DNA from 4 places in the Pseudoxanthomonas sp. 22568 genome. Region 3 is predicted to be linked to each of the others. Evidence: predicted binding sites of a transcription regulator. Region 3 holds the regulator's gene; each other region holds the start of a gene.
What was found. The regulator FliA, encoded in region 3, starts transcription of late flagellar genes. The targets are predictions, from matches to a motif close to TAAAGTTTNNCNNNCNNNGGCCGATAA.
Positions count from the first base shown of each region.

Region 1: a site for FliA is predicted at 1,623-1,649, ahead of ACTJI2_RS20000 (chemotaxis protein CheW). Genes of this name have one in related genera too.
Region 2: a site for FliA is predicted at 2,960-2,986, ahead of ACTJI2_RS02320 (methyl-accepting chemotaxis protein). Genes of this name have one in related genera too.
Region 4: a site for FliA is predicted at 6,472-6,498, ahead of flgM (flagellar biosynthesis anti-sigma factor FlgM). Genes of this name have one in related genera too.

Region 1 is NZ_JBQENC010000030.1:15-3,739, forward strand. It holds partial or broken gene ACTJI2_RS19990 (methyl-accepting chemotaxis protein) at 1-255, shown strand, start outside; gene ACTJI2_RS19995 (flagellar brake protein) at 788-1,567, shown strand; gene ACTJI2_RS20000 (chemotaxis protein CheW) at 1,702-2,178, shown strand; partial or broken gene ACTJI2_RS20005 (cache domain-containing protein) at 2,731-3,725, shown strand, end outside.
Region 2 is NZ_JBQENC010000001.1:470,222-475,909, forward strand. It holds gene ACTJI2_RS02310 (EAL domain-containing protein) at 1-940, opposite strand, end outside; gene ACTJI2_RS02315 (sensor histidine kinase) at 943-1,602, opposite strand; gene ACTJI2_RS02320 (methyl-accepting chemotaxis protein) at 1,741-2,931, opposite strand; gene ACTJI2_RS02325 (protein-glutamate methylesterase/protein-glutamine glutaminase) at 3,070-4,143, opposite strand; gene cheD (chemoreceptor glutamine deamidase CheD) at 4,143-4,745, opposite strand; gene ACTJI2_RS02335 (CheR family methyltransferase) at 4,742-5,626, opposite strand.
Region 3 is NZ_JBQENC010000021.1:9,881-15,301, forward strand. It holds gene ACTJI2_RS18805 (chemotaxis protein CheA) at 82-1,923, opposite strand; gene ACTJI2_RS18810 (protein phosphatase CheZ) at 1,963-2,577, opposite strand; gene cheY (chemotaxis response regulator CheY) at 2,577-2,957, opposite strand; gene ACTJI2_RS18820 (RNA polymerase sigma factor FliA) at 3,275-4,021, opposite strand; gene ACTJI2_RS18825 (MinD/ParA family protein) at 4,018-4,896, opposite strand; gene flhF (flagellar biosynthesis protein FlhF) at 4,886-5,421, opposite strand, start outside.
Region 4 is NZ_JBQENC010000001.1:460,648-468,830, forward strand. It holds gene flgG (flagellar basal-body rod protein FlgG) at 1-54, opposite strand, end outside; gene ACTJI2_RS02260 (flagellar basal body rod protein FlgF) at 248-1,000, opposite strand; gene flgE (flagellar hook protein FlgE) at 1,286-2,506, opposite strand; gene ACTJI2_RS02270 (flagellar hook capping FlgD N-terminal domain-containing protein) at 2,558-3,238, opposite strand; gene flgC (flagellar basal body rod protein FlgC) at 3,265-3,672, opposite strand; gene flgB (flagellar basal body rod protein FlgB) at 3,676-4,065, opposite strand; gene ACTJI2_RS02285 (chemotaxis protein) at 4,573-5,526, opposite strand; gene flgA (flagellar basal body P-ring formation chaperone FlgA) at 5,721-6,362, shown strand; gene flgM (flagellar biosynthesis anti-sigma factor FlgM) at 6,529-6,837, shown strand; gene ACTJI2_RS02300 (flagellar protein FlgN) at 6,834-7,184, shown strand; gene ACTJI2_RS02305 (ATP-binding protein) at 7,351-8,183, shown strand, end outside.

The DNA.
Region 1 (3,725 bases), on a different contig from region 3:
ACCCAGCAGAACGCCGCCCTGGTCGAGGAAGCCTCCGCCGCCGCCCGCAGCATGGAAGACCAGGCCCGCCTGCTCTCCGAGGCGGTGGATGTGTTCGAGCTCGACGGCCATGCCCCGGCCGCGCGGATGCCGACGCCGGTGGTCGCCGCGTCGCCCGTGCGCGCGCCCGCACGGCCCGCGCCGCGCAAGCCTGCCGCCCCAGTTCGCCGCAAGCCCGAACCGGCCCTGGCCGACGGCGACTGGCAGGAGTTCTGACCACGGCCTTTCCGCTTTTGCCTCCCCCTTCGAAGAAGGGGGACCGAGGGGGATTTGCTCTTGGCGCCAAAAGCCAATCCCCCGTCACCCGCTGACGCGGGTGCCCGCCCCCTTTTTTCGCTTGCAACCGCCGAATGGCGGGTCAAGGGGGCTATCCACTGCAAAGACGACCCGCTGTTGCCTCCCCCTTCGAAGAAGGGGGATTGAGGGGGATTAGCTCTTCGCGCCAAAAGCAAATCCACTGCTTCGCAGGCGCCCGCCCCCTTTTGCGCTTTCAACAGCCGAACGGCGGGTCAAAGGGGGCTGTCAACTCCACGGACGACCTGCTTTTGCCTCCCCTTTCGAAGAAGGGGGATTGAGGGGGATTGGCTCTTCACGCCAGCAACAAACACCGCTCGGCTCCCACTGCGCGGGTCAATCCCCGTCACGACCGCTCTCCCCTTCTCTAAAGAATCCGTGACGAGGTCGATATATCGGCAGGTGTCCCGCTCCCCACCGGGCCTGGCCATTTTCCGCTTCCCACATCGAGCCCATGTCCGAACAGATCGAGGCCGCCACCCAGGAACCCGTGCGGTACGACGAGGAAGAGAAGTACCTGCTCCGGCACCCGCGCGACATTCGCCAGGTGCTGCAGGCACTGATCGACCGCCGCGCCCTGATCAGCGCGCACCTGGTGCCGCGCGGCCATGTCTTTCCCACCGCGCTCATCGAGCTCGCCGCCGATGAGGGAAGCCTGCTGTTCGACGGCAGCATCAGCGAAACCATCAACCGCGCGGTCGAGGAAGCGGCCCAGATCATCTGCGTGTCGCAGCTGGATCGCGTGCACGTGCAGTTTCCCCTGACCGATTGCGAACGCCTGCGCGTGGACGGCCAGACCGCCTTCCGCGCACCGCTGCCGGAGCGCGTGCTGCGCCTGCAGCGGCGCGAGTTCTACCGCCTGCAGGTGCCGGTCTCGTATCCGGTGCGCTGCCTGATCCCGTTCGCCGTCGGCGAGGAGGACCCGCAGTGGGTGGAAATGCGGGTGCTGGACATCAGCGGCGGAGGCCTGGCGGTGGAAGTGCCGCCGGAGCGCCCGGAGTTCCGTCCCTTTCGCGAATACACCGACTGCCGGCTCCTGCTGCCGGACGGTGAGCCGCTGCAGGTGCGGCTGATGGTCAAGAACCTGTTCCGCCAGTCCCGCCCCAACGGCCGGGAAATCTGGCGCGCCGGCTGCCAGTTCACCGACCTGCCGCGCGGCGGCGACGCCCAGATCCAGCGCTACATCTTCCGCATGGAACGGCAGCGCAGCGCCCGCGAACGCGGGATCGGCTGACGCTCCGATTCTGCGGTCCCCATCCCGGTTCCGCGCGCCGCCTCGCCTCCCCGCCTAAAGTCCCCGCCTTCCCGGCCGATGAGTAGCGGGAAGGACGCCTCCGCGTCCCAGCCAGAATGCACAGGAGCATTGCGATGAGCGACAACAAGACCACGGCCGCGGAGTTCCTCAGCTTCGCGCTGGGCGAGGAGCACTACGGGGTGGACATCCTGAAGGTCCAGGAGATCCGTGGTTACGACGCCGTCACCCGGCTGCCGGATGCTCCCGAGTACATCAAGGGCGTGATCAACCTGCGCGGCACCATCGTCCCGGTCATCGACCTGCGCCTGAAGCTGCGCCTGAAGGAAGCGCGCTATGACGCCTTCACCGTGATGATCGTGCTCAACGTCGAGGACCGCGTGGTCGGCATCGTGGTCGACAGCGTCTCCGACGTGATCCCGCTGGAGCAGGATCAGATCCGCCCGACCCCCGAGTTCGGCGCCAGTGTCGATACCCGCTTCATCTCCGGTATCGGCACCGTCGACGACCGCATGCTGATCCTGCTGGACATCGAGACCCTGATCGACAGCGCCGATCTGACCGAACACACCGCCGAAGCCGAAGCGGCCTGACGCCGCTTCGCGCGACGGTTCCAGCGCATGACCGCCCGCGCGGGGGGAGCCAGGCTTCCCCCGCGTCCGCGCACGCCCCGCGCGGCCGGCTGTCAGGCATTCCCCTACGACCAAGGATGATTCAACGCCCGCGCGCTCCGCGCCGATAGCACTACCGGGCCCAGCGCCCCTCTGCCAGAAGTGAACGGAAGTCCCCATGAAGTCCGCTGCATCCCGCCCGCGTTCCAGTGATCTTTCCCTGCGCGGCAAGTTCCTCCTGATGCTGGCCGTGCCGGCCATCGGCGTCGTCATTCCGTGCAGCGCGAGCACGCGCCGGAATCATCGCAGGCTGCGGCAATGGTGGACACGGTTCGACACCACGCGGGGTACGTGCGAATCCGATCCGGCAGGAGCGCCATCGCCGGCGCGGGCTTCCCGCGCGCACGCTCAAGCAGCCAAGAGCAGGCGGCGGGAAGCCGCTCCTAACCAGGCTCCCATCCGAGCGTCCATTCGCGCCTGCGCTCTCCGCTGGCGCACCGCCTGATCCCTACTTTCCTTCCCCCCGAGTTCGCCATGAACCTGTCCCGCCGCTTCGCCAACCTGCCGGTCCGGCACAAACTCAACCTGCTCACCGTCCTGATCGCGATCGGCATCGTGGCCCTGGCCGTGATCGCCGCGCGCATGCAGTACCTGGATCTCTATGAAACCCGCAAGGCGGGCCTGAAGACCCGGGTGGAGCTGACCTTCGGCATCCTCGATCACTACGCAGGCCTGGAAAAATCCGGCGAACTCGACCCCGCGGCGGCCCGCGCGAACGCGCTCAAGGCAATCGAGCGCATGCGCGGCAACAAGGGCGTGGACTACTACTACATCCACGACATGCAGCCGGTCATGCTGATGCATCCGATCCGCAAGGAACTGGCCGGCAAGCCGATTGGCGACGAACGCAGCCCGGACGGCGTGTTGCTGTATCGCGAGGGCGTGGAAGCCGCGCGCCGCGGTGGCGGTTTCGTCGAGTTCCGCTGGCCCAAGCCGGGCGGTGACGAGCCGATCGCCAAGGTCGTCTATGCCGCGCCCTACAAGACCTGGAACTGGGTGGTGGCCACTGGCGTGTACATGGACGACGTACAGGGCCAGGCGTGGATGTTCACCGGCATCATGACCCTGGCCGGCGGCACGCTGGTGATCATCGTGGTGCTGCTGAGCTGGATTATCGGCACCCGCATCGTGGTGCCGCTGCGGCACGCCACCCGCGTGGCCGAGTCCATCGCCGCGGGCCGGCTGGAGAACGCCATCGGCGAGCAACCGCACGACGAACCCGGGCGCCTGCTGGAAAGCATGCACCGGATGCAGGACCAGTTGCGCGCGGTGATCGGCGCGCAGCGCGAGATGGCGCGCCGCCATGACGAAGGCACCATCAGCTATCGCATGGACGAATCCGCGTTCCCCGGCGAGTACGGGGACATGGTGCGCGAGACCAACGGTCTGGTCGGCGAGCACGTGGCCGCAATCCTGGACGCGCTGCGCATCATGCAGCGCTACTCCATCGGCGATCTGTCGGTCGACAT
Region 2 (5,688 bases), on a different contig from region 3:
CCAGATGGGTATCCTTGGCCAGCGCGTTCTGGCGTACTTCCAGCACCACCATCTGCGCCGGGATGCCGGCGACCTGCATCGCCTCCAGCACTTCCATGACGAAGTTGGGGCGCAACAGCTGCAGGGTGGAGACGTTGATCGCGATCTCGAAGTCGTCGAAGCCCCAATCGCGCCAGACCCGTGCCTGCCGGAACGCCTCGCGCAGCACCCAGTCGCCGATCTGCACGATCACTCCGAGCTTTTCGGCCACGTGCATGAAGCGCTCGGGGACCAGCACGCCCAGTGCCGGCGAATGCCAGCGCAGCAGCGCTTCCATGCCGACCACGCGGCCGTCGTGGGCGTTGATCTGCGGCTGGTAGTGCAGGCGGAACTCGTTGTTGTCGATCGCGTTGACGATCTGGCGCGCGATGATGCTGTCGCTGCGGATGCTGATGGCGGCGTCGCGGGCATAGCGGCGGACCAGGTTCAGGCCCTCGTGCTTGGCCTGGCCGACCGCGGTCTCCGCGCATTGCAGCAGGCCGGTGACGGTGGTGGCGTCTTCCGGGCACAGCGCCATGCCGACGGTGGCGGTGAGGAACAGCGTATAGGGCAGCACCGCCATCGGCAGTTCGACCTGATCGCGCACGAATGCGCCGAACGCATCCGGCGACGGCACCTGGGGCAGCCGCGGCATGGCGACGATGAACTCGTCGCTGCCCTGGCGCCAGACCCGCGCCTCCGGGCCCAACTGGGTGGACAGGTGCTGGCCGAGCAGCAGCAGCGCCTGGTCGCCGACATCGGCGCCCATGTTCTCGTTGATGGAGCGGAAGTGATCGATGTCGACGTGCAGCAGCATCAGCGGCGTGCCGCCCTGCACGGCGGACTCGACCATGGCCTGAAGATCCGGATCCAGCGCGCCAAGGCGGGCGATCGATGGCGGCGCGACGGGGTAGGCGGACATGTTCAAGCGTCCGCCATCATGGCGGGCAGTTCCACCCGCAGGCGCATTCCGGCCTGTGCCTCGCCGGGCAGATGGAGCGCGAGGCCGGCGGCGGTGGCACGCGATTGCAGCAGGGCGGCGGTCAGCGGATCCGGCGCGGGACCGTCGTGGTGGACTTCCAGCACGGCGAAACCGGCGCGCGCGGCGGACAGCCGCAGTTCCAGCGAGGCGAGCGTGGGCAGCGGCAGCAGCAGATCCTGCACCAGGCGGAACGCGGCCAGTTCGAGCGCCGCGTCCGCGCGTGGCGCCGGATCGGCCAGTCGCAGTCGCGGCACCAGGCCCCAGCGGGCCTGCCAGCGCTCGGCTTCGCCACGCAGCGAGGCGGCCAATCCGAGGGTGTCGATCTGCGGAGGGCGCAGATCCGCGTAGAGGTCGCGCAGGCGGGCGACGGTGTCGTCGGCGATGCGCACGATGTCGGCCAGATCCTGGCGACGCTGGACGGCGTCGTCCTCGTCGCCGGCCAGGTGGGCGGACATCTTGATCGCCGACAGCGCCTGGCCGATTTCGTTGTGCAGGGCCCGGGCGACGACACGGCGCTCGGCTTCCTGGCGCGCGTACAGCTCGCGCAGGGCGTCCGCGGGGATGGATGGCGTATCGGGGGCGGCGGGTGTGCGGGCCGTCATTGGCAACGGTCAGGTGGACAACCGCGCCAGTATGCCAGTTGCCCGCCGGACCGGCGCGGCGGATACGACGACGCCGGCACCGCGGAGGCGGTACCGGCGTCGCGGAAAACGGATGTGTCGGAACGTATTCGTCAAAAATCAGAACAGTTCGACGGTGCCCGCGCCCATGTTCTGCTGCGCCACCGGCTTGTGCGGCGGGCGTTCCCATTCGCTGCGGCGGTCGCGCAGGCGGCTGCCGATATGGCGCAGGGCCGAGAGCAGCTCCTGGTCCATGACGCCGCCACTGCGATGCAACAGTTCCTGCAGGGCCAGGGCTTCCTGGTTGATGGTGGTCAGGCGGTCCAGGTGGGTGACCGCGCTGCCCAGCGACTGGGTGGCGATGTCCTCGAACTGCAGGGCGCGCACCGCCTCGGCCACGCTCAGGTCGATGGCATGGCCGCACTGGGAGATCTCGCGCATGCCGTCGCCCAGCGAGGCGTTGATGGCGGCGACCTGGGTCAGCATGTTGGCCGCTTCACCGCGGGCCTCGCGGGACCGGTCGAGATCGCGCGAGGCCATGTGCGAGACGGTCTCGCGGACCTTGGCGATGGCGTCCTTGGAGCTGTGGGCCAGTTTGCGGATCTGCTCGTTGAACGCGGTCGAGCGTTCGGACAGGTTGCGCACCTCGTCGGCGACCACCGCGAAGCCGCGACCGGCCTCGCCGGCGCGGGCGGCTTCGATGGCGGCGTTGAGCGCCAGCAGGTTGGTCTGGTCGGCGATCGACTTGACGTCCTCCAGCAGCGAGAAGATGCCGTCCAGGTGCTGGGCCATCTCGTCGATGTGGTGCACGGTGGTGGTGCTCTGGCCGCTGACCTGCTCGAGCGCTTCCACCAGTTGCTCCATGCGCTGGCTGGCGTGCTGGGCGAAGCGGGCCACGTCCACCCCGGCGCGGTCGCCGTCGCCGGCGCGGTCGACGATGCGCGACACCGCCAGGCTCTGCTCGCGGGACTTGCGCATCATCGCGTCGAAGCTTTCGCCCAGGCCGCCGACCGCGTCGCGGATCAGGCCGCGCGCGCGGTCGATCTCGGCGCGAGAGCCATCGATTTCATTGCCGACGAAGCGGCGCAGTTCGTTCAGCAGGCTGTCCTGCTCGCGCAGGATGCTGGTGTGCTCCGCGCTGGGTTTCTGCGCGCCCCAGACCGACAGGAAGGCGAACAGCAGCCAGGCCAGCGTCATCGTGGTCAGGATGGCCCATTGGACCGCACCGGGCCAGTCGAAGGCGACCGACAGCGGGAACACCAGCGTCAGGATCAAGGGAGCGGCAAGACGAACCAGGATGCGCGAATACATGGGTGCTCTCTGCTGAATCACGGTATGGATATCGGCCATGGGGGATGGCTCTTTAGCGTTCGTCGCGGCAATGCGCGATGCGCGGGGAAAACTGTGACCTGGGTGGAGATCCGCCGGGAAAACGGCGGAAACGGGCGGTCAGCGCGATTGCGCGGACAGTTGCACCAGGCGTTCGGCGACGGCGTCGAGCGGTACGGTCTCGCTGGCCGCGCCCAGCCGCACGGCCGCGCCGGGCATGCCCCAGACCACGCTGGTGGCTTCGTCCTGGACGAAGGTCGGGGCGCCGGCCTGGGCGATTTCCAGCAGGCCGCGCGCGCCGTCGTCGCCCATGCCGGTGAGGATCACGCCGATGGCGTTGTCGCCGGCGGCGTGCGCCACCGAACGGAACAGCACGTCCACCGCCGGCTTGTGCCGGTTGACCGGCGGACCATCGTCGATCCGGCAGCGCCAGCGCGCACCGTCACGGATCACCCGCAGGTGGCGCCCGCCGGGCGGCAGGTAGGCATGGCCGGGCAGGATCGCCTCGCCGTCGCCGGCTTCGCGCACGGCCATCGCCGAATGCCGATCCAGGCGTTCGGCGAAGGCGCGGCTGAAGCCGGCCGGGATGTGCTGGGTCATGACGATCGCCGGGGCATCGGCGGGCATCTGCTCCAGCACCACCCGCAACGCCTCGGTGCCGCCGGCGGAGGCGCCGATGGCGATCAGGCGATCGGTGGTCTGGAAACGCAGCGCCCGCGCAGGCTGCGCGGCGGGCAACACCGCGTCGGCGCTCTGGCGCACGCTGGCCGGGCGCGCCAGCGGGCGCACCTTGGCGCGCGCCGCGGCCTTGACCTTGGCGATGATTTCGTCGGCGTAGGACTCCAGTCCGCGGACCACGTCGAGCTTGGGTTTGGAGACGAAGTCCACCGCGCCCAGCGCCAGCGCCTGCAGGGTGGTGTCGGCACCGCGCTCGGTCAGCGAGGAGATCATCACCACCGGCAGCGGACGCAGCCGCATCAGGTTTTCCAGGAACGCCAGCCCGTCCATGCGCGGCATTTCCACGTCCAGGGTGATCACGTCCGGATTCAGGCGCTTGATCTTGTCGCGCGCGATCAGCGGATCGCTGGCCGAGCCGACCACCTCGATGCCGGCGTCGCTGGACAGGATCTCGGTGAGCATCTGCCGTACGACGGCCGAGTCGTCGACGATCAGGACCTTGCAGGGCGCACCCATCAGAACAGCTCCACGCCACCGCTGACCGGCGTGCGCGACAGGCGGGCGCGGGCGGCGGATTCGGCGGCGGCCACTTCGGCGTCGTGGGCGTGCGGCAGGCGCTGCACCACCACCCGGCCGGTGGCGGGGAAGAACCATACCTTGCGCGGATGGATGCCGCACAGGTCCTCGGCGACCACCGGGATGCGTTCGATGTCCAGGTAGCGGCGGACGAACTCGGCGTTGCGGGTTCCGACCGGATTGCTGGTGAATCCCTTCAGCACATTGGCGCCGCCGAACACCTTGGCCTCCAGGCGCGCGCGGCTCGCGCCGCGCTTGAGCAGGTCGTTGATCAGCAATTCCATGGCGAAGCTGCCGTAGCGCGAAGGAGCGCCATCGTTGGCCTGGCCGTCGGGCAACAGGAAGTGGTTCATGCCGCCCAGCTTGAGCAGCGGATCCCGGATGCAGGCGGCCACGCAGGAGCCGAGCACGGTGACCAGCGCGGTGTCGTCATCGACCACCAGGTACTGGGTGGGCAGCAGCTTGGCGGCCGGGGTCTGGAAGCGGGCGTCGTGGTAGCGCAGCACGCTGCCGTCGGCGAAGGCGAGGGCGGCGGCGCTCATCCGCGTGCCCCGGCGCGGCGGTACAGGGTGCGTCCGCACGGCTGGATGATGTCGGCGGCGTGCAGGTAGTTTTCGGAATGGCCGGTATAGAGCATGCCGTCGTCGGCCAGGTGCGGCACCAGCCGTGACAGGATACCGCGCTGGGTCGGCTTGTCGAAATAGATCATCACGTTGCGGCAGAAGATCGCGGTGTACGGACCTTCCACGTCGTAGCGCGGCGCCAGCAGGTTGAGCGGGCGGAACTCGATCAGTTGGCGCAGGGCCGGATGGATGCGGCAATGGCCTTCGTTCGGGCCGGTGCCGCGCTGGAAGTAGCGGCGACGCAGGCCGTCGTCCAGCCCGGCGATGCGTTCCAGCGGATAGATGCCGCGCCCGCCGGTCGCCAGCACCTGGGTGTCCACGTCGGTGGCGAGGATGCGCACCGGCGGCGCCATCGTGCCGAAGGCCTCGCACGCGGTGATGGCGATGGAGTAGGGCTCCTCGCCGGTCGAGGCCGCGCATGACCACAGCCGCAGCGTGCCCGCGCCGCTGCGGCGTTCCAGTTCATCTCGCAGGCGATCGAAATGATGCGGCTCGCGGAAGAACGAGGTCAGATTGGTGGTCAGCGCGTTGGTGAACGCCTGCCATTCGTCGCCACCGTCGCTTTCCAGCTGATCCAGGTATTCGCGGAAGCTGCGCAGGCCGAGCGCGCGCAGGCGCCGCGAGAGCCGTCCGTAGACCATGTCGCGCTTGCCGTCGGCGAGCGCGATGCCCGCGCGCTGGCGGATCAGATCGCAGACGCGGCGGAAATCGCGATCGCCGAACTCGAACTCGCGCCCATGCGCGCGCGGGAGTTCGTCATCGTGCGTGGCGGTGTCGCGGGAACGGAGCGGGGCGGACATGGAGGACTCGTCGTAGCGCCGAGCTTGCTCGGCTGAAGGGAGAGCGGATGGGGCGGTGTTTC
Region 3 (5,421 bases):
CCTTTACGGGGGGCGTGTTGCCCCCATCCGCCCTTCGGCACCTTCCCCCGCGAGCGGGGGAAGGGAGCGGGTGGCGCGGATTCATGCGGCCGCTTCGCGCAGGCCGTCGACGTCCAGGATCAGCGCCATGCGGCCGTCGCCGATCAGGGTCGCGCCGGCATAGCCGCGCAGGCCGCGCACCGCGCGCGGCAGCGGCTTGATCACCACTTCCTCGCGCCCGCGCACCTGGTCCACGACCAGGCCGAAGCGCTGGTCGCCCATCTGCAGCACCACGATGGTCAGCAGCGGTGCCTTGACCGCCTCCACGCCCAGCCAGCGCCGCAGATCCACCAGCGGCAGGGTGGTGGACTGTCGATCCAGCACGGCCTGGCCGTCGAACCAGCGCAGGCTGGAGGCCGGCGCGTGCAGCACTTCCATCACCCGCGCCAGCGGCAGCGCGTAGACCGGATCACCGGCCTGCACCAGCAGGGTCGGCAGGATCGCCAGGGTCAGCGGCACCCGGATCAGGAAGCGGCTGCCACGGCCGAGCTGCGAATGGATCTGGATCTGTCCACTGAGTTCGCGGATGCGCGACTGCACCACGTCCATGCCGACGCCGCGGCCGGAGATGTCGGTGATCTCGGTCTTGGTCGAGAAGCCCGGCAGGAAGATCAGCTGCAGGCATTCGTCGTGCGACAGGCGGGCGGCGGCTTCCGGTTCGATCAGGCCCTTTTCCAGCGCCTTGTCGCGCAGCCGCTCCGGATCGATGCCGGCGCCGTCGTCGCGGATCTCGATGGTGACGTAGTCGCCTTCCTGCTGCGCCGCCAGCCGTACCTGGCCGCTGCGCGGCTTGCCGGTGGCCTCGCGCAGATCGGGCAGCTCGATGCCGTGGTCGATGGCGTTGCGGACCAGGTGCACGAGCGGATCGGACAAGGCCTCGACGAGGTTGCGATCCAGCTCGGTATCGGCGCCGATCAGCTCCAGATCGACTTCCTTCCTGAGCGAGCGGGCGACGTCGCGGGCGACCTTGGGGAAGCGCGAGAACACCTTGCCCACCGGCTGCATGCGGGTGCGCATGACCGCGTTCTGCAGGCGCGCGGTGGCGATGTCCAGGCCGCTGACCGCGCGATCCAGTTCCTCGTCGCGCAGGCGCGCGCGCAGGGTCTTCAGGCGATTGCGAGACAGCACCAGTTCGCCGACCAGATTGACGATCGCGTCCAGTCGCTTGGTGTCCACGCGGATGGTCTGCTCGGCCTCGCCGGCGCGCGCCGGACGGGCCGGTGAGGCCGGGGCGGGCGCGGCCGGGCGTACCGGCGCGGACTGGGGCGCGGCGGCGGGCGCAGGGCGGGCGATCGTGGCGCCGGGCACGGCGCCGCCGTGCAGTTGATCCAGCAGGGCCTCGAATTCGTCCTCGCTGATCAGATCCCCGCCCACGGGGAGGGCGGGGGTGGTCGGCGGGGCGCCGCCATGCAGTTGATCGAGCAGGGCCTCGAACTCGTCGTCGGTGATCAGATCACTCCCGCCGGCGGCGGGCGCGGCCACCGGCGCGCGGACCGGCGCGGGCGCGGCATCGACGTCGAACTGGGCGATCAGCGCGGCCGGCGCGTGCGGCGGCTCCTCGCCGGCAGCGACCGCGTCGAGCATGCGCTGCAGCCAGTCCAGCGACTGCTGGGCGGCGTCGAAATGATCCGCTTCCAGGGTCGCCTTGCCGGCGCGGACCATGCCCAGCGCTTCCTCGGCGGCGTGGCACAGGTTCACCATCGCCTGGATGCCGAGGAAACCGGCGCCGCCCTTGAGCGTATGGAAACCGCGGAACACGGCGTTGAGCTGTTCGCTGTCGCCGGGATCCTGTTCCAGCGTCACCAGTTGCTCGCCGAGGCGATCCAGGATTTCCTGGGCCTCGATGAGGAAGTCGGCGGCGATTTCGGGCGTGACGGCGGACATGGTTCGGCTCGGTATCGGCGGGGATGCGTGGGCGGACGGCTAGAGCCCGAGCCCCGACAGCAGATCGTCGGCGTCGTCCTGCGAGAACGCCGCCTTGTCCAGACCCGCCACCGCGGGACCGGCCAGGCCGTCGTCCTTCTTCCTTTCCGGCGGCGGCAGACCGAGTTCACCGAAGCCTTCGTGCACGCGGCGGACGATGCCGGCGACGCGGCGGATGATCTGCCCGGTGAGATCCTGGTAGCTCTGCGCCAGCGCCATTTCCGACAGGCCGGAACGGATCTGGTCCACCAGCCGGGTCTGTTCGGCGCTGAGCGCGGTCGTCTTGAGCTGGTCGGCCAGGCCGCGGCACTGCTCGGCCAGATCCAGGGTCTTGTGGCTGGCCTGTTCGGTCATCGCGACCACGTGATCCAGGCGCGCGCAGGCGTCGTCGAGATCGCCGGCACCGTGGGTCGGCGGCAGCTCGCCCAGCGTCTGCGCCAGTTCGCGGGCCAGCCGGCCCAGTCCCTGCATCATCGGCTGCGTGCGCCAGGCGGCGATGGTGTCCAGCTCGCGCCGCCAGCCGGCCTCGTCGCCCTGTTCCAGCGCGTCCAGCGCGTGCTGCAGGCGCTCGACCAGTGCGGCGCGGGCGCTGCCGGCTTCCATGACCGCAGCCATCAGGCGGCGGCCCCGAGGCGCTCGAAAATCTTGCCGAGTTTCTCTTCCAGGGTCTGCGCGGTGAACGGCTTGATGATGTAGCCGTTCACGCCGTTCTGGGCGGCTTCGATGATCTGCTCGCGCTTGGCCTCGGCGGTGACCATCAGCACCGGCAGGGTCTTGAAGCGGTCGTCGGCGCGGATGGCCTTGAGCAGTTCGATGCCGGTCATGCCCGGCATGTTCCAGTCGGTCACCACGAAGTCGAAACTGCCCTGGGCCAGCGCGGTCAGCGCGCTGGAGCCGTCGTCGGCCTCGGCGGTATTGGTGTAGCCCAGATCGTTGAGGAGGTTCTTGATGATGCGGCGCATCGTCGAGAAGTCGTCCACGATCAGGATCCGCATGTTCTTGTTGGCTGTCACGAAGGGCTCCGGGTGCAGCAGGGTAGAGGGGGCTCGAGAGCCTTATCGGCAGGTGGCGGGGAAACTTTTGGGCCGGGATTGGGGATTCGGGATTGGGGATTGAAAGAGCCCCCTTTGAAAAAGGGGGCGGGCGCCCGCGGAGCGGGCGACGGGGGATTGACCAGCCATTCGGCTGTTGAGAAGCGCTTGCTGTTGGCGCCCAAAGCAAATCCCCCTCAATCCCCCTTTTTCAAAGGGGGAGGCAAAAGCAAAGGCTTTTGCGAATCCCCAATCCCCAATCCCGACTCCCCAATCCCCGCTCAATCCTCCAACCCGGCATCCACGCTCTCGAACACATTCAGCCGACCACGCAGGCGCAGCATGGCCTGGCCGTGGATCTGGCAGACGCGGGATTCGCTGACGCCGAGGACGGCGCCGATTTCCTTGAGGTTGAGTTCCTGTTCGTAGTACATGGACAGGACCAACTGTTCGCGCTCGGGAAGCTGGCCGATGGCCTTGATCAGCGACTGGCGGAACTCGCTGCGCTCGAGTTGTTGCTGCGGGTTGGGGCCGCCGGTGACCGCGGTCTGCGGTTCGCCATGATCCTCGATGTGCGATTCCAGGCTCAGCACCTGGCCGCGGGCGGCGTCCTCCAGCAGGCGCAGGTATTCGGGCAGCGGCATCTCCATCGCCGACGCGACCTCGGTGGCGATGGCGGCGCGGCCAGTGCGCTGTTCGATTTCGCGCACGGTGGCGGCGGCCTGGCGGGCCCGCCGGTGCACCGAGCGCGGCACCCAGTCGCCGCGGCGGATCTCGTCGATCATCGAACCGCGGATGCGGATCGAGGCGAAGGTCTCGAACGAGGCGCCCTGTTCGGCGTCGTAGCTGCGCGAGGCCTCCAGCAGGCCAATCATGCCGGCCTGGATCAGATCGTCGATCTCCACGCTGGCGGGCAGGCGCGCGGCCAGGTGATGGGCGATGCGGCGGACCAGGTCCGCGTGCACCGTGACGAAGTCGGTGGCCGCCGCTTTCTGGACGGCACGGTATTGGGCGGCGCCGGTGTTCATGCTGGCACGCTCCGGTTGATCATGCGTTCGACGAAGAACTCGACATTGCCGCGGGCGCCGGACGGCGGCTGCCAGCGTGCGGTGACCCGGGCGATCTCGTTGATGGCGCGCGCCGACGGACTGCCCGGATACGCCTTCACCACCGCCTGCTGGCGCTGCACCGCGCGGCGCAGCCAGTCGTCCTGCGGCACCGCGCCCAGGTAGTGCAGGGCGACGTCGCCGAGGAAACGTTCGCACACGCGGGCCAGCTTCTCGTACAGCTTGCGGCCCTCGTTGGGGTCGCGGACCATGTTGGCGATGACGTGCACGCGGTCCACGCCGCGCTCTCGCGAGAGCACCTTGATCAATGCATAGGCGTCGGTGATCGAGGCCGGCTCGTCGCACACCACCACCACCGTGTCCTGCGCGGCCTGGCAGAAGGTCAACACGCTGTCGGTGATGCCGGCGGCGGTATCCACCACCATCACGTCCAGGGCGCGCTGCAGTTCCGAGAACACGTTGACCAGGCCGACGTGTTCGGCCGGCGAGAGTTCGGCCATGTGCCGGAAACCCGACGAGGCCGGTACGATCAGCAGGCCGTCCGGTCCTTCCAGCAGCACGTCCTCCAACTGGCAGCGCTCGGCGACCAGATCCGCCAATGTGTATTTCGGCGCCAGGCCAAGCAGCACGTCGACGTTGGCCAGGCCCAGGTCTGCGTCCATCAGCAGGGTGCGCTTGCCCATCTCGGCCAGCGAGGCGGCCAGGTTGACCGACACGTTGGTCTTGCCCACGCCGCCCTTGCCGCCGGTCACCGCGATCACGCGGACCGGATGGAAGGAGCCGGTCAGCGGCGGCGTGCTGCGCGGATTGGTCTGCAGCAGGTGTTCATGCGACATGGATGGCCTCCGCGTGGCTGGGTTCGTCGGCTTCGCGGCGCAGCTGGTCCAGGCGCAGCACCAGGTTGGGCGCGCTGGCGCGGTGCAGGTCTTCGGGCACGCGCTGGCCGTCGGTGATCCAGGCCATCGGCAACTGGTGATCGACGATCACCGACAGCGCGCTGCCGAGCCGGCCGGTCTCGTCCACCTTGGTCAGCACCACGCCGTGCGGCTGGGCGCCGCTGAAGCGGCGGACCACTTCGTCCAGATCGCCGAAATGCGAGTTGGCCGGCAGCACCAGTAGGGTATGCACCTGCCCGGCGGCGCGCAGCCAGTTGAGCTGGCCGACCAGGTTGCGGTCGCGCTGGCCCATGCCGGCGGTGTCGATCAGCACCAGCTTGTAGTCGCGCAGGCGTTCCAGGGTCTGGGCCAGGCGCACGTCGCTGTCGGCCTCGTGCACGGCGATGCCGAGCTGGCGGCCGTAGCTGTGCAACTGTTCGCGTCCGCCCACGCGCACCGTGTCGGTGGTGACCAGGGCCACGTCGC
Region 4 (8,183 bases), on a different contig from region 3:
GCGCGTCTGCTGCGCATCGAGCCCGGTCTTGGCGACCCAGAGTGCCTGGTTCATGGCGTGGTCCTTGGTTGGGAATCGGGAATGGGGAATCGGGAGTCGATGTGGGCATCGGATCCTTCTTCGCATGAAGGAACAGGCAAGTGCCGTGCCAATGAAACGGTCGAAATCCCGACGCGAATGGAAACTGGGACGGAAGCCACAAACGCGCTTCTACGATTCCCGATTCCCCATTCCCGATTCACGGCCTTCAGCCCCCCAGCCGCAGCAACTGATTCGACGATTGCGCCATGTCGTCGCCGGTGCGGATGACCTTGACCTGCATTTCGAACTGGCGCTGGAGCTGGATCATCTGCACCAGGGCGCCGGCGGCGTCGACGTTGCTGCCTTCGAGCACGCCGGTGGTCAGGCTGTTGCCCTGCGCCATCGGCGGGGGCGGCTGGGTGGGGTCGGCCGGACGCATCAGGCCGTCGGCGCCGCGCGCCAGTTGCGAGGCCGGCACGTCGACGATGCGCATGCGGGCGACCATCGCCATGGTCTGCGGGCCTTCGCCCTGCGGCACGATGGAAATGGTGCCGTCGGCGCCGAGATCGAAGGACTGCGCCGGCGGGATGGCGATCGGATTGCCGTTCTCATCGAGCACGGCGCGGCCCCCGTTGGTGACCAGCTGGCCGTTGGGGGTGACGCTGAGTTCGCCGTTGCGGGTATAGGCGGTGCCGCCGTCCGGCGCCTGCACGGCCAGCCAGCGGCCCGGTTGCAGCGAGACGTCCAGCGAACGGCCGGTGACCATCTGGGTGCCGGTGCGCGAATCGAAACCCGGATCCGTCAGCACCGCGTCCACGCGTGAGGGAAATCCCTGGCCGGGAATCTTGAACGCCTCGGTCGCGGCCAGGGCGGCCTTGAATCCCTTGGTGTCGACGTTGGCGAGGTTGTGCGACACCGCGCCCTGGGCCTGCAGCGAGGCGCGGGCACCGGTCATGGCGACGTAGAGGGCTTTGTCCATGGGCTTTGCCGGGAATGGGGAATCGGGAATTGAGAATCGGAAAAGCGGAAAAGCGGAAAAGCGGAAAAGCGGAAAAGCGGAGAAGCGGAGAAGCGGAGAAGCGGAGAAGCGGAGAAGCGGAGAAGCGGAGAAGCGGAGAAGCGCTTTTTACTTTGCTTCCCCCTTCGGAGAAGGGGGATTGAGGGGGATTTGCTGTTTGCGCGAAGAGCAAGCGCTTTTCAACAGCCGAATGGCTGATCAAGGGGGCTTTGGTTCTGGCTATTTCGGCACGCCCAAGTGCCGTCATCAACGGATGTTGATGACGGTCTGCGTGATCTGATCCTGGGTGGACAGCATCTGCGAGTTGGCCTGGAAGTTGCGCTGGGCGACGATCATGTTGACCAGTTGTTCGGTCAGGTCGACGGTCGAGGCTTCCAGCGCGCCGGAGGCGACCTGGCCGAAGTCGGACGTGCCCGGCGCGCCGGTGCGCGGTTCACCCGAGGCGTAGCTGTGGGTCCAGGTGTTGTTGCCCTGCGAGACCAGGCCCTGCGGGTTGGTGAAGTTGGTCAGCGCGACCTGGCCGATGGCGCGGTCCACGCCGTTGGAGTAGCGCGCGAACACCACGCCTTCCGGCGACACGGTGAATTCGTTGAGCTTGCCGCTGGCGTAGCCATCCTGCCGCTGATCCTTCTTGGCGAAGGCTTCGCCGTACTGGTTGGTGCCGGTGATGTCCAGGGTCATGTTGAGCACGCCGGCTCCGGTGGTCGGGGTGAATGGCGCCAGGGCGATGCGGCCGTTGGCCGGCAGGGTCAGCGCGCCGTTGTTGTCGAACTGCACGGTGGTGGCCGGACCCATCGAGGTGCCGTCGACGTAGACGTGGGCTTGCCATTCGTTCGGATTGGCGGTCTTCACGTAATAGACCGACTGCTGGTGGGCCACGCCGAGCGAGTCGTACACGGTGACCGAGGTGGTCTCGTTGTAGCTGTTGCCGTCGTTGGGCGTGAACGGCGTGATGGTCGGCTGCGCGGCGTTGCCGGGCAGAGTGACGCCCAGGTTGACCAGGGTGGTCGGCGCCGGCGGGCTGTCGCTGGTCAGCAGTTGCAGGTCGACCAGGCGGCCGGTATCGAAACCGCTGCCGTCGGCGCGAGGCGGGAACACCTGCAGGCGGAAGCCGTCCGGGGTGGTGACGAAACCATTGGGATCGCGCTGGAAGTTGCCCGCGCGGGTGTAGACGTTGGTGCCGTTGTTGCTGACCGTGAAGAAGCCTTCGCGGTCCACCGCCAGATCCAGGTAGCGGCCGGTCTGGTTGATGTCGCCCTGCGAGAACTGCTGGGCCACGTTGGTCAGACGCACGCCGGCGCCGATGCCGTTGCGCAGCAGGCCATAGCCGGTGGTGGAAAACACTTCGGCGAACTCGGCACGCGATTCCTTGAATCCGGTGGTGCCGACATTGGCGATGTTGTGCGAGGTGACGTTGAGGTCGGCGTTGGCCGCCTTCATGCCGGAGAGCGAACTGTTGAAAGCCATGGAAAACTCCTTAGCGGATGCCGGGTCGGAATGGCCCGTGGATGTCAGGGATCAGGAAGCCGACTTGCCGATGCGCAGCACGTAGTCGAGCGGAGCGGTGCCCAGGCCGGGCAGGTTGAGATACAGGCCGTCGGAACCGATGGTCACGCTTTCCACGGTGGAATCGACGTAGGTGTTGAGTTTGGTGGCCTTGCCGGTGTCGTCGGTGTGGGTGGCCTTGATCGCATACACGCCTTCCGGCGCGCGTTCGCCGTTGGCCTTCACGCCGTCCCAGGCGAACGCGGTCTCGCCCTTGGCGGCGTCGAGTTCGATGGTGTCCACGACCACGCCGCTGGCGTCGGTGATTTCCACCTTGAGCGTGCCGGTGGCGGGCGACATGACCAGGCCGGTGGCGCTGCCCTGCGCGCCGAGCGCGATCTTTTCCGACGGCACCAGCACGTCGTGGCCGACCAGCGAGGCGCCCTTGAGCACCTGGTCGCCGGTCAGGGCGGTGGTGAAACCGTTGACGGTGGTGTTGAGTTCGCTGATGCCCTGCACGGTGGAGAACTGCGCGAGCTGGCCGATGAATTCGCTGTTGGACAGCGGCTTGAGCGGATCCTGGTGCTTGAGCTGCTCGGTCATCAGGCGCATGAATTCGGCCTGGCCCAGGCTTTCCTTCTTCTTGTTCGATCCGGTGCCGGTGGTGCTGTTGTTGATCGCGGCGAAGGGATCGCCATTCACGGCGGTGGTCATGCGGTTGCTCCGGTAGGCGGGACGCGTCAGCGGCCCATGGTCAGCGTGGCCAGCGCCAGTTCCTTGGCGGTGTTGAGGACTTCGACGCCGGCCTGGTAGCCACGCGAAGCGGAAATGAGGTTGACCATCTGCGCGACCGGATCCACGTCCGGCGCATAGACGTAGCCTTCGGCGTCGGCCATCGGGTGGCCGGGCTCGTAGCGCTTGATCGGCGGGGCTTCGCTCTGGGTGATCTCCTTGACCTGCACCGAGGTCAGCGAGCCGTCGGCGTTGAGCGGGCGGGCCTGGAAGATCGGTTCGATCGGCTTGTACACCGCCTCCGGCGAGGAGGCGATGGAATCGGCGTTGGAGAGATTGCTGGCGATGGTGTTCAGGCGCACCGACTGCGCCTGCAGGGCCGAACCGGCGACGTCGAAGATCGGCAGGTTGCTCATGGCTTATTGCCCCGTGATGGCGGTGAGCATGGTGCGCACCTTGGATTCGATGAAACTCAGCGAGGCGCGGTACTCCAGCGCGGCGCGGCCGTAGGCGGCGCGCTCGGTGTCGGCGTCGACGGTGTTGCCGTCCAGGCTGGGCTGCACGCCCTGGCGTTCGTGGATCTGCGGGCCGAATTCCAGTCCGTTCAGATGGCGCCCGTCGGTGGTCTGCAACGGCGCGGCCTGGCGGGCGGCGGCGTTCTCCAGCACGGCCTGGAAGTTGAGATCCTTGGCCTTGTAGTTGGGGGTGTCCGCATTGCTGAGGTTGCTGGCGATCAACTGCATGCGCTGCTCGCGCAGCGGCAGGGCGGCGGCATGGACACCCAGGTAATCGCGGATGGGATTGGACATTGGCGGGCCCCGTTGGGAACGTTGCCCGGGTGGGTGCAAGGCTTGTGCCAGTCCGGGAGAGGAGGCTTCCCCCGCGAAGTGCCGGTGCCATTCCTTCTCGAGGGGGAACGATGGGCACCTTGTGGCTTTGCCTCCCCCTTTGAAAAAGGGGGACCGAGGGGGATTTGCTCTTCGCCGGTGCTCCTGGCACCGCGCGCAAATCCCCCGTCGTCCGCTGACGCGGCCGCCCGCCCCCTTTTCCAAAGGGGGCATCAATCCCGAATCCCCAATCCCGGCGGCCAACCGGCCGCTGTCAGGCCGCCCGCTTCGCCACCAACACTTCATGGGGAAACGAGATGCACCCGGGGGCTTTGCCTTCCCCTTTGAAAAAGGGGGACCGAGGGGGATTTGCTTTTTGTCGGTAGTCGCGGCACCGCGCGCAAATCCCCCGTCGCCCCGCTGGCGCGGGCCGCCCGCCCCCTTTTCCAAAGGGGGCTATCAGTCACGAATCCCGAATCCCGACGCCCGTCAGGCCGCCCGCTTCGTCGCCACCACCTGCTTCAGCCGGTTCAGCACGTAGTCCGCCAGTTCGTGCGGGCTGTACTTGGCGACGAAGGCGTTGGCGCCGACCCGTTCGACCATGGCGTTGTTGAACACGCCCGAGAGCGAGGTGTGCAGAAGTACGTACAGACCGGCCAGGCCGGGGTGGCGACGGATTTCCGTCGTCAGGGTGTAGCCGTCCATGGCCGGCATTTCGATGTCGGAGATGACCATGGCGTAGCGCTCGGCCGGGTCCTCGCCGGCGGCGTGGATCTGCACGAGGTGGTCGAGCGCCTGCTTGCCATCGGAAAGCAGGGTGGCGCTCACCCCCAACTGGTCCAGCACGCTGCGGATCTGCGAACGGGCCACCCGCGAGTCGTCCACCACCAGCACCTGCAACGGCGGGGCGTCGGCCGGCAGCGCCATTTCCGGCGCCAGCGGCGCGTCCATGCGCGCCTGCGAGATGTCGGCCAGCACGCTTTCCACGTCGATCACCTGGATCAGCTCGCCCTGGAAGCGGGTGACCGCGGTCAGGTAGCTGGCCTCCGCGCCGAGTTCCGGCGGCGGGTGGATGTCCTCGACCGCGATGTTGACGATGCGCTCGACGTCGCTGACCAGGAAGCCCTGCACCGATCGGTTGAACTCGGTGACCACCAGGTAGTTGGGCGCGCGCGCCGGATCCGGATCGCGCTCGGGATGGCCGATGCTCAGGCCCAGGTCCAGCACCGGAATCGAACGCCCGCGCACGTCGGCCGCGCCGGCGAACTCGGCGGGCAGGCCAGGCAGCTGGAACAGCGGCGGACGGCGCAGGACTTCCTGCACCTTGAACACGTTGACGCCAAAAAGCTGACGCCCGCCCAGGCGGAACAGCAACAGGGCGAGCCGGTTGTGGCCGGCCAGGCGGGTGCGCTGGTCGATGCGGTTGAGCAGATCCTGGGTCATGCAGGCATATCGGCCGGGTTGCGCACGGCTTGAGCGGTGCGGGGGCGTCCGGCGGCAGGGAAGGGCTCGTCCTCGAGGGACGGCGGTCACGCAGTCGATTTCGCCGACGCGCACCGCGGCAGGCGCGAGGACCGCCGGTTTCGGCACATCGCTTGCATTCCTTGTCGCCGATGAACCGACGATGGAGCCCGCTCATGCGACGACTCGTGCTGCTGCCCGCGCTGCTGGCGGCGTTTGCCGTGCCCGCCGCGGACTTCCAGCCGGTGGACAGCATCCGCCAGGCCGCGATTGGCGCGATGGCGTCGGCCGGCGAGGCGGAAGCGACGCTGGACCCGAACCTGCGCCTGCCGCGTTGCGCCGCGCCGCTGGAAGCGCGGGTGCAGAACAGTGGTTCGGTCGAGGTCGGTTGCCCGCAGGGCTGGCGCCTGTTCGTGCCGGTGCGGGTACGCCGCAGCCAGACCGTGCTGGTGCTCAATCGCGGCATCGCACCGGGGCAGGTGGTGACCGCCGATGCGTTTGTCGCCGAAACCCGTGACGGCGGCCGTATCGCCGCCGGCGCCTTGACCGACCCGGCCCAGGCCGTGGGCCAGGTGGCGCGGCGGATGTTGACCGCCGGCTCGGTGCTGGGAGCCAACGATCTGGTCGCGCCGCGATTGATCCGGCGCGGCGACAACGTGGCGCTGGTGTCGCGTCGCGGTGGCGTCGAGGTACGGGTGGCCGGCAAGGCGCTGGCCGACGCCGGCGAGAACGAACGGGTGACGGTGGAAAACCTGTCCTCGCGCCGGGTGGTACAGGGCGTGGTAGGCCCGGGCGGCGACGTCTGGGTGAGCCGTTGAGGAAAAAAATGGAATCGGCCCTAAAGTCCCCGGACGGGCGGCCGATACCGAGCTGGCAGGGAAGTACGCCTCGGGTGCGCTTCCGATAGAAAAATGTGGATTCCGTCACTAAAGCTTTGCCTTTGACGGCCGATATGCTGTTTGAACCCGCAACAGGTAGACCGACATGAGCCAGAAAATCGAAGGCAACGCGCCTTCTGCCATCCGCACCACCGGTCCGATCGGTGGCAAGGTGGCGGCGTCCGGCGCCGAACGTTCCCGGCCGGTGGAAGCCAGCGCGGGTGGCGACAGCCTGCGCCTGACCGGCGAAGCCACTGGTCTGCAGGCACTGCAGCGCGAGCTGTCCTCGGCCTCCGCGGTGGATACCGCGCGGGTCCAGCAGGTCCGCGATGCGCTCCAGGCCGGTACGTACCGGATCAATGCCGAGGCGATCGCTGACGGCATGCTGAGCCTGGAACGCCAGCTCGGCCAATGAGCGCCGAACTGGAGACCCAGTTCGAGCGTCTGGCCTCGGCGCTAGCCGAGGAGCGCCGCGCGATCCTGGAACACGATGTCGAAGCCCTGGTGTGCTCGACCCGGGAGAAGCTGGCCTCGCTGCGCGAACTGGAAAACCGCATGCCCGCGGCCGCGTCCGCGCCGTTCGAGCAGCGGCTGCGCGAGCTGTCGGAGGCCAACCAGTCCAACGGCGCGCTGCTGGCGCGGCGTCGCCGCGAAGTGAACTGGGCACTGCGTCACCTTGGGCGCAGCGAAAGCAGCGGCGCCTACGACGCCAACGGACAGACCGAAGTCCTGCGCGGCAGCCGCCCGATCGCGGTGGCCTGAGGCGCGGTGCGCGCGGCTTGCCGCCGCCGCGACGCTTGCCGATACTGACGGCCCCTTTTTGCCGCAACTCCCTTTCGCGGGGTCATCCGTCGTGAGTGTTTCCTCCGCTTCCCGTCTTCCCGCGGACATCCCGTCCTTCGTCGACATCCAGGCGCTCACCGAGCTGATGGACGATGGCGTGCTGCTGTGCCGCGGCGATGACCGCGCGCTGCATGCCAATGCCTCCGCGCTGGCACTGCTGCCCGAGGGCGAGGAGCCGGAATCGTTGCAGGCCGTACTGGAGCTGGTGCCGGCCGAGGCGCGCCGCGCCGCCCGCGCGACGGGACGCTGGAACGGCGAACTGGCGCTGGAGGATGGCCGCATCCTGCAACTGCGCATCTACCATCACCACGCGCCCGGCGACGACGGCTACGCGCTGATCCTGTTCCACGACATCAGCGAAGGCCACGCGCGCCAGCAGGAGTTGCAGCGCCGGCACGCCCAGTTGCGGCAGACCCTGATCCGCCTGGCCGGTACCCAGGAGCAACTGGTGCAGTCGGAAAAGATGGCCTCCATCGGCCAGCTGGCCGCCGGCGTGGCGCACGAGATCAACAATCCGATCGGCTACGTGCATTCCAACCTGGGATCGCTGCAGGAATACCTGCACAGCCTGTTCGCCCTGATCGAAATCTACGAGCGCGCCCTGCGCGCGCCGGATCCGAAGGCGCTGCTGCCGGAAATCGACGACATGCGCTCGCGCTTCGACATCGACTTCATCACCAGCGACCTGCCGCAGCTGATGTCGGAGTCGCGCGAGGGCATCGAGCGGGTGACCCAGATCGTGCGCAGCCTCAAGGACTTCTCCTACTCCGGGCGCGACGACTCCTGGAAGCTGGCCGATCTGCACCACGGCCTGGACTCGACCATCAACATCATCTGGAACGAGCTCAAGTACAAGGTCACCCTGGAAAAGCGTTACGGCAAGCTGCCGCTGGTGCAGTGCCTGCCGTCCGAGCTCAA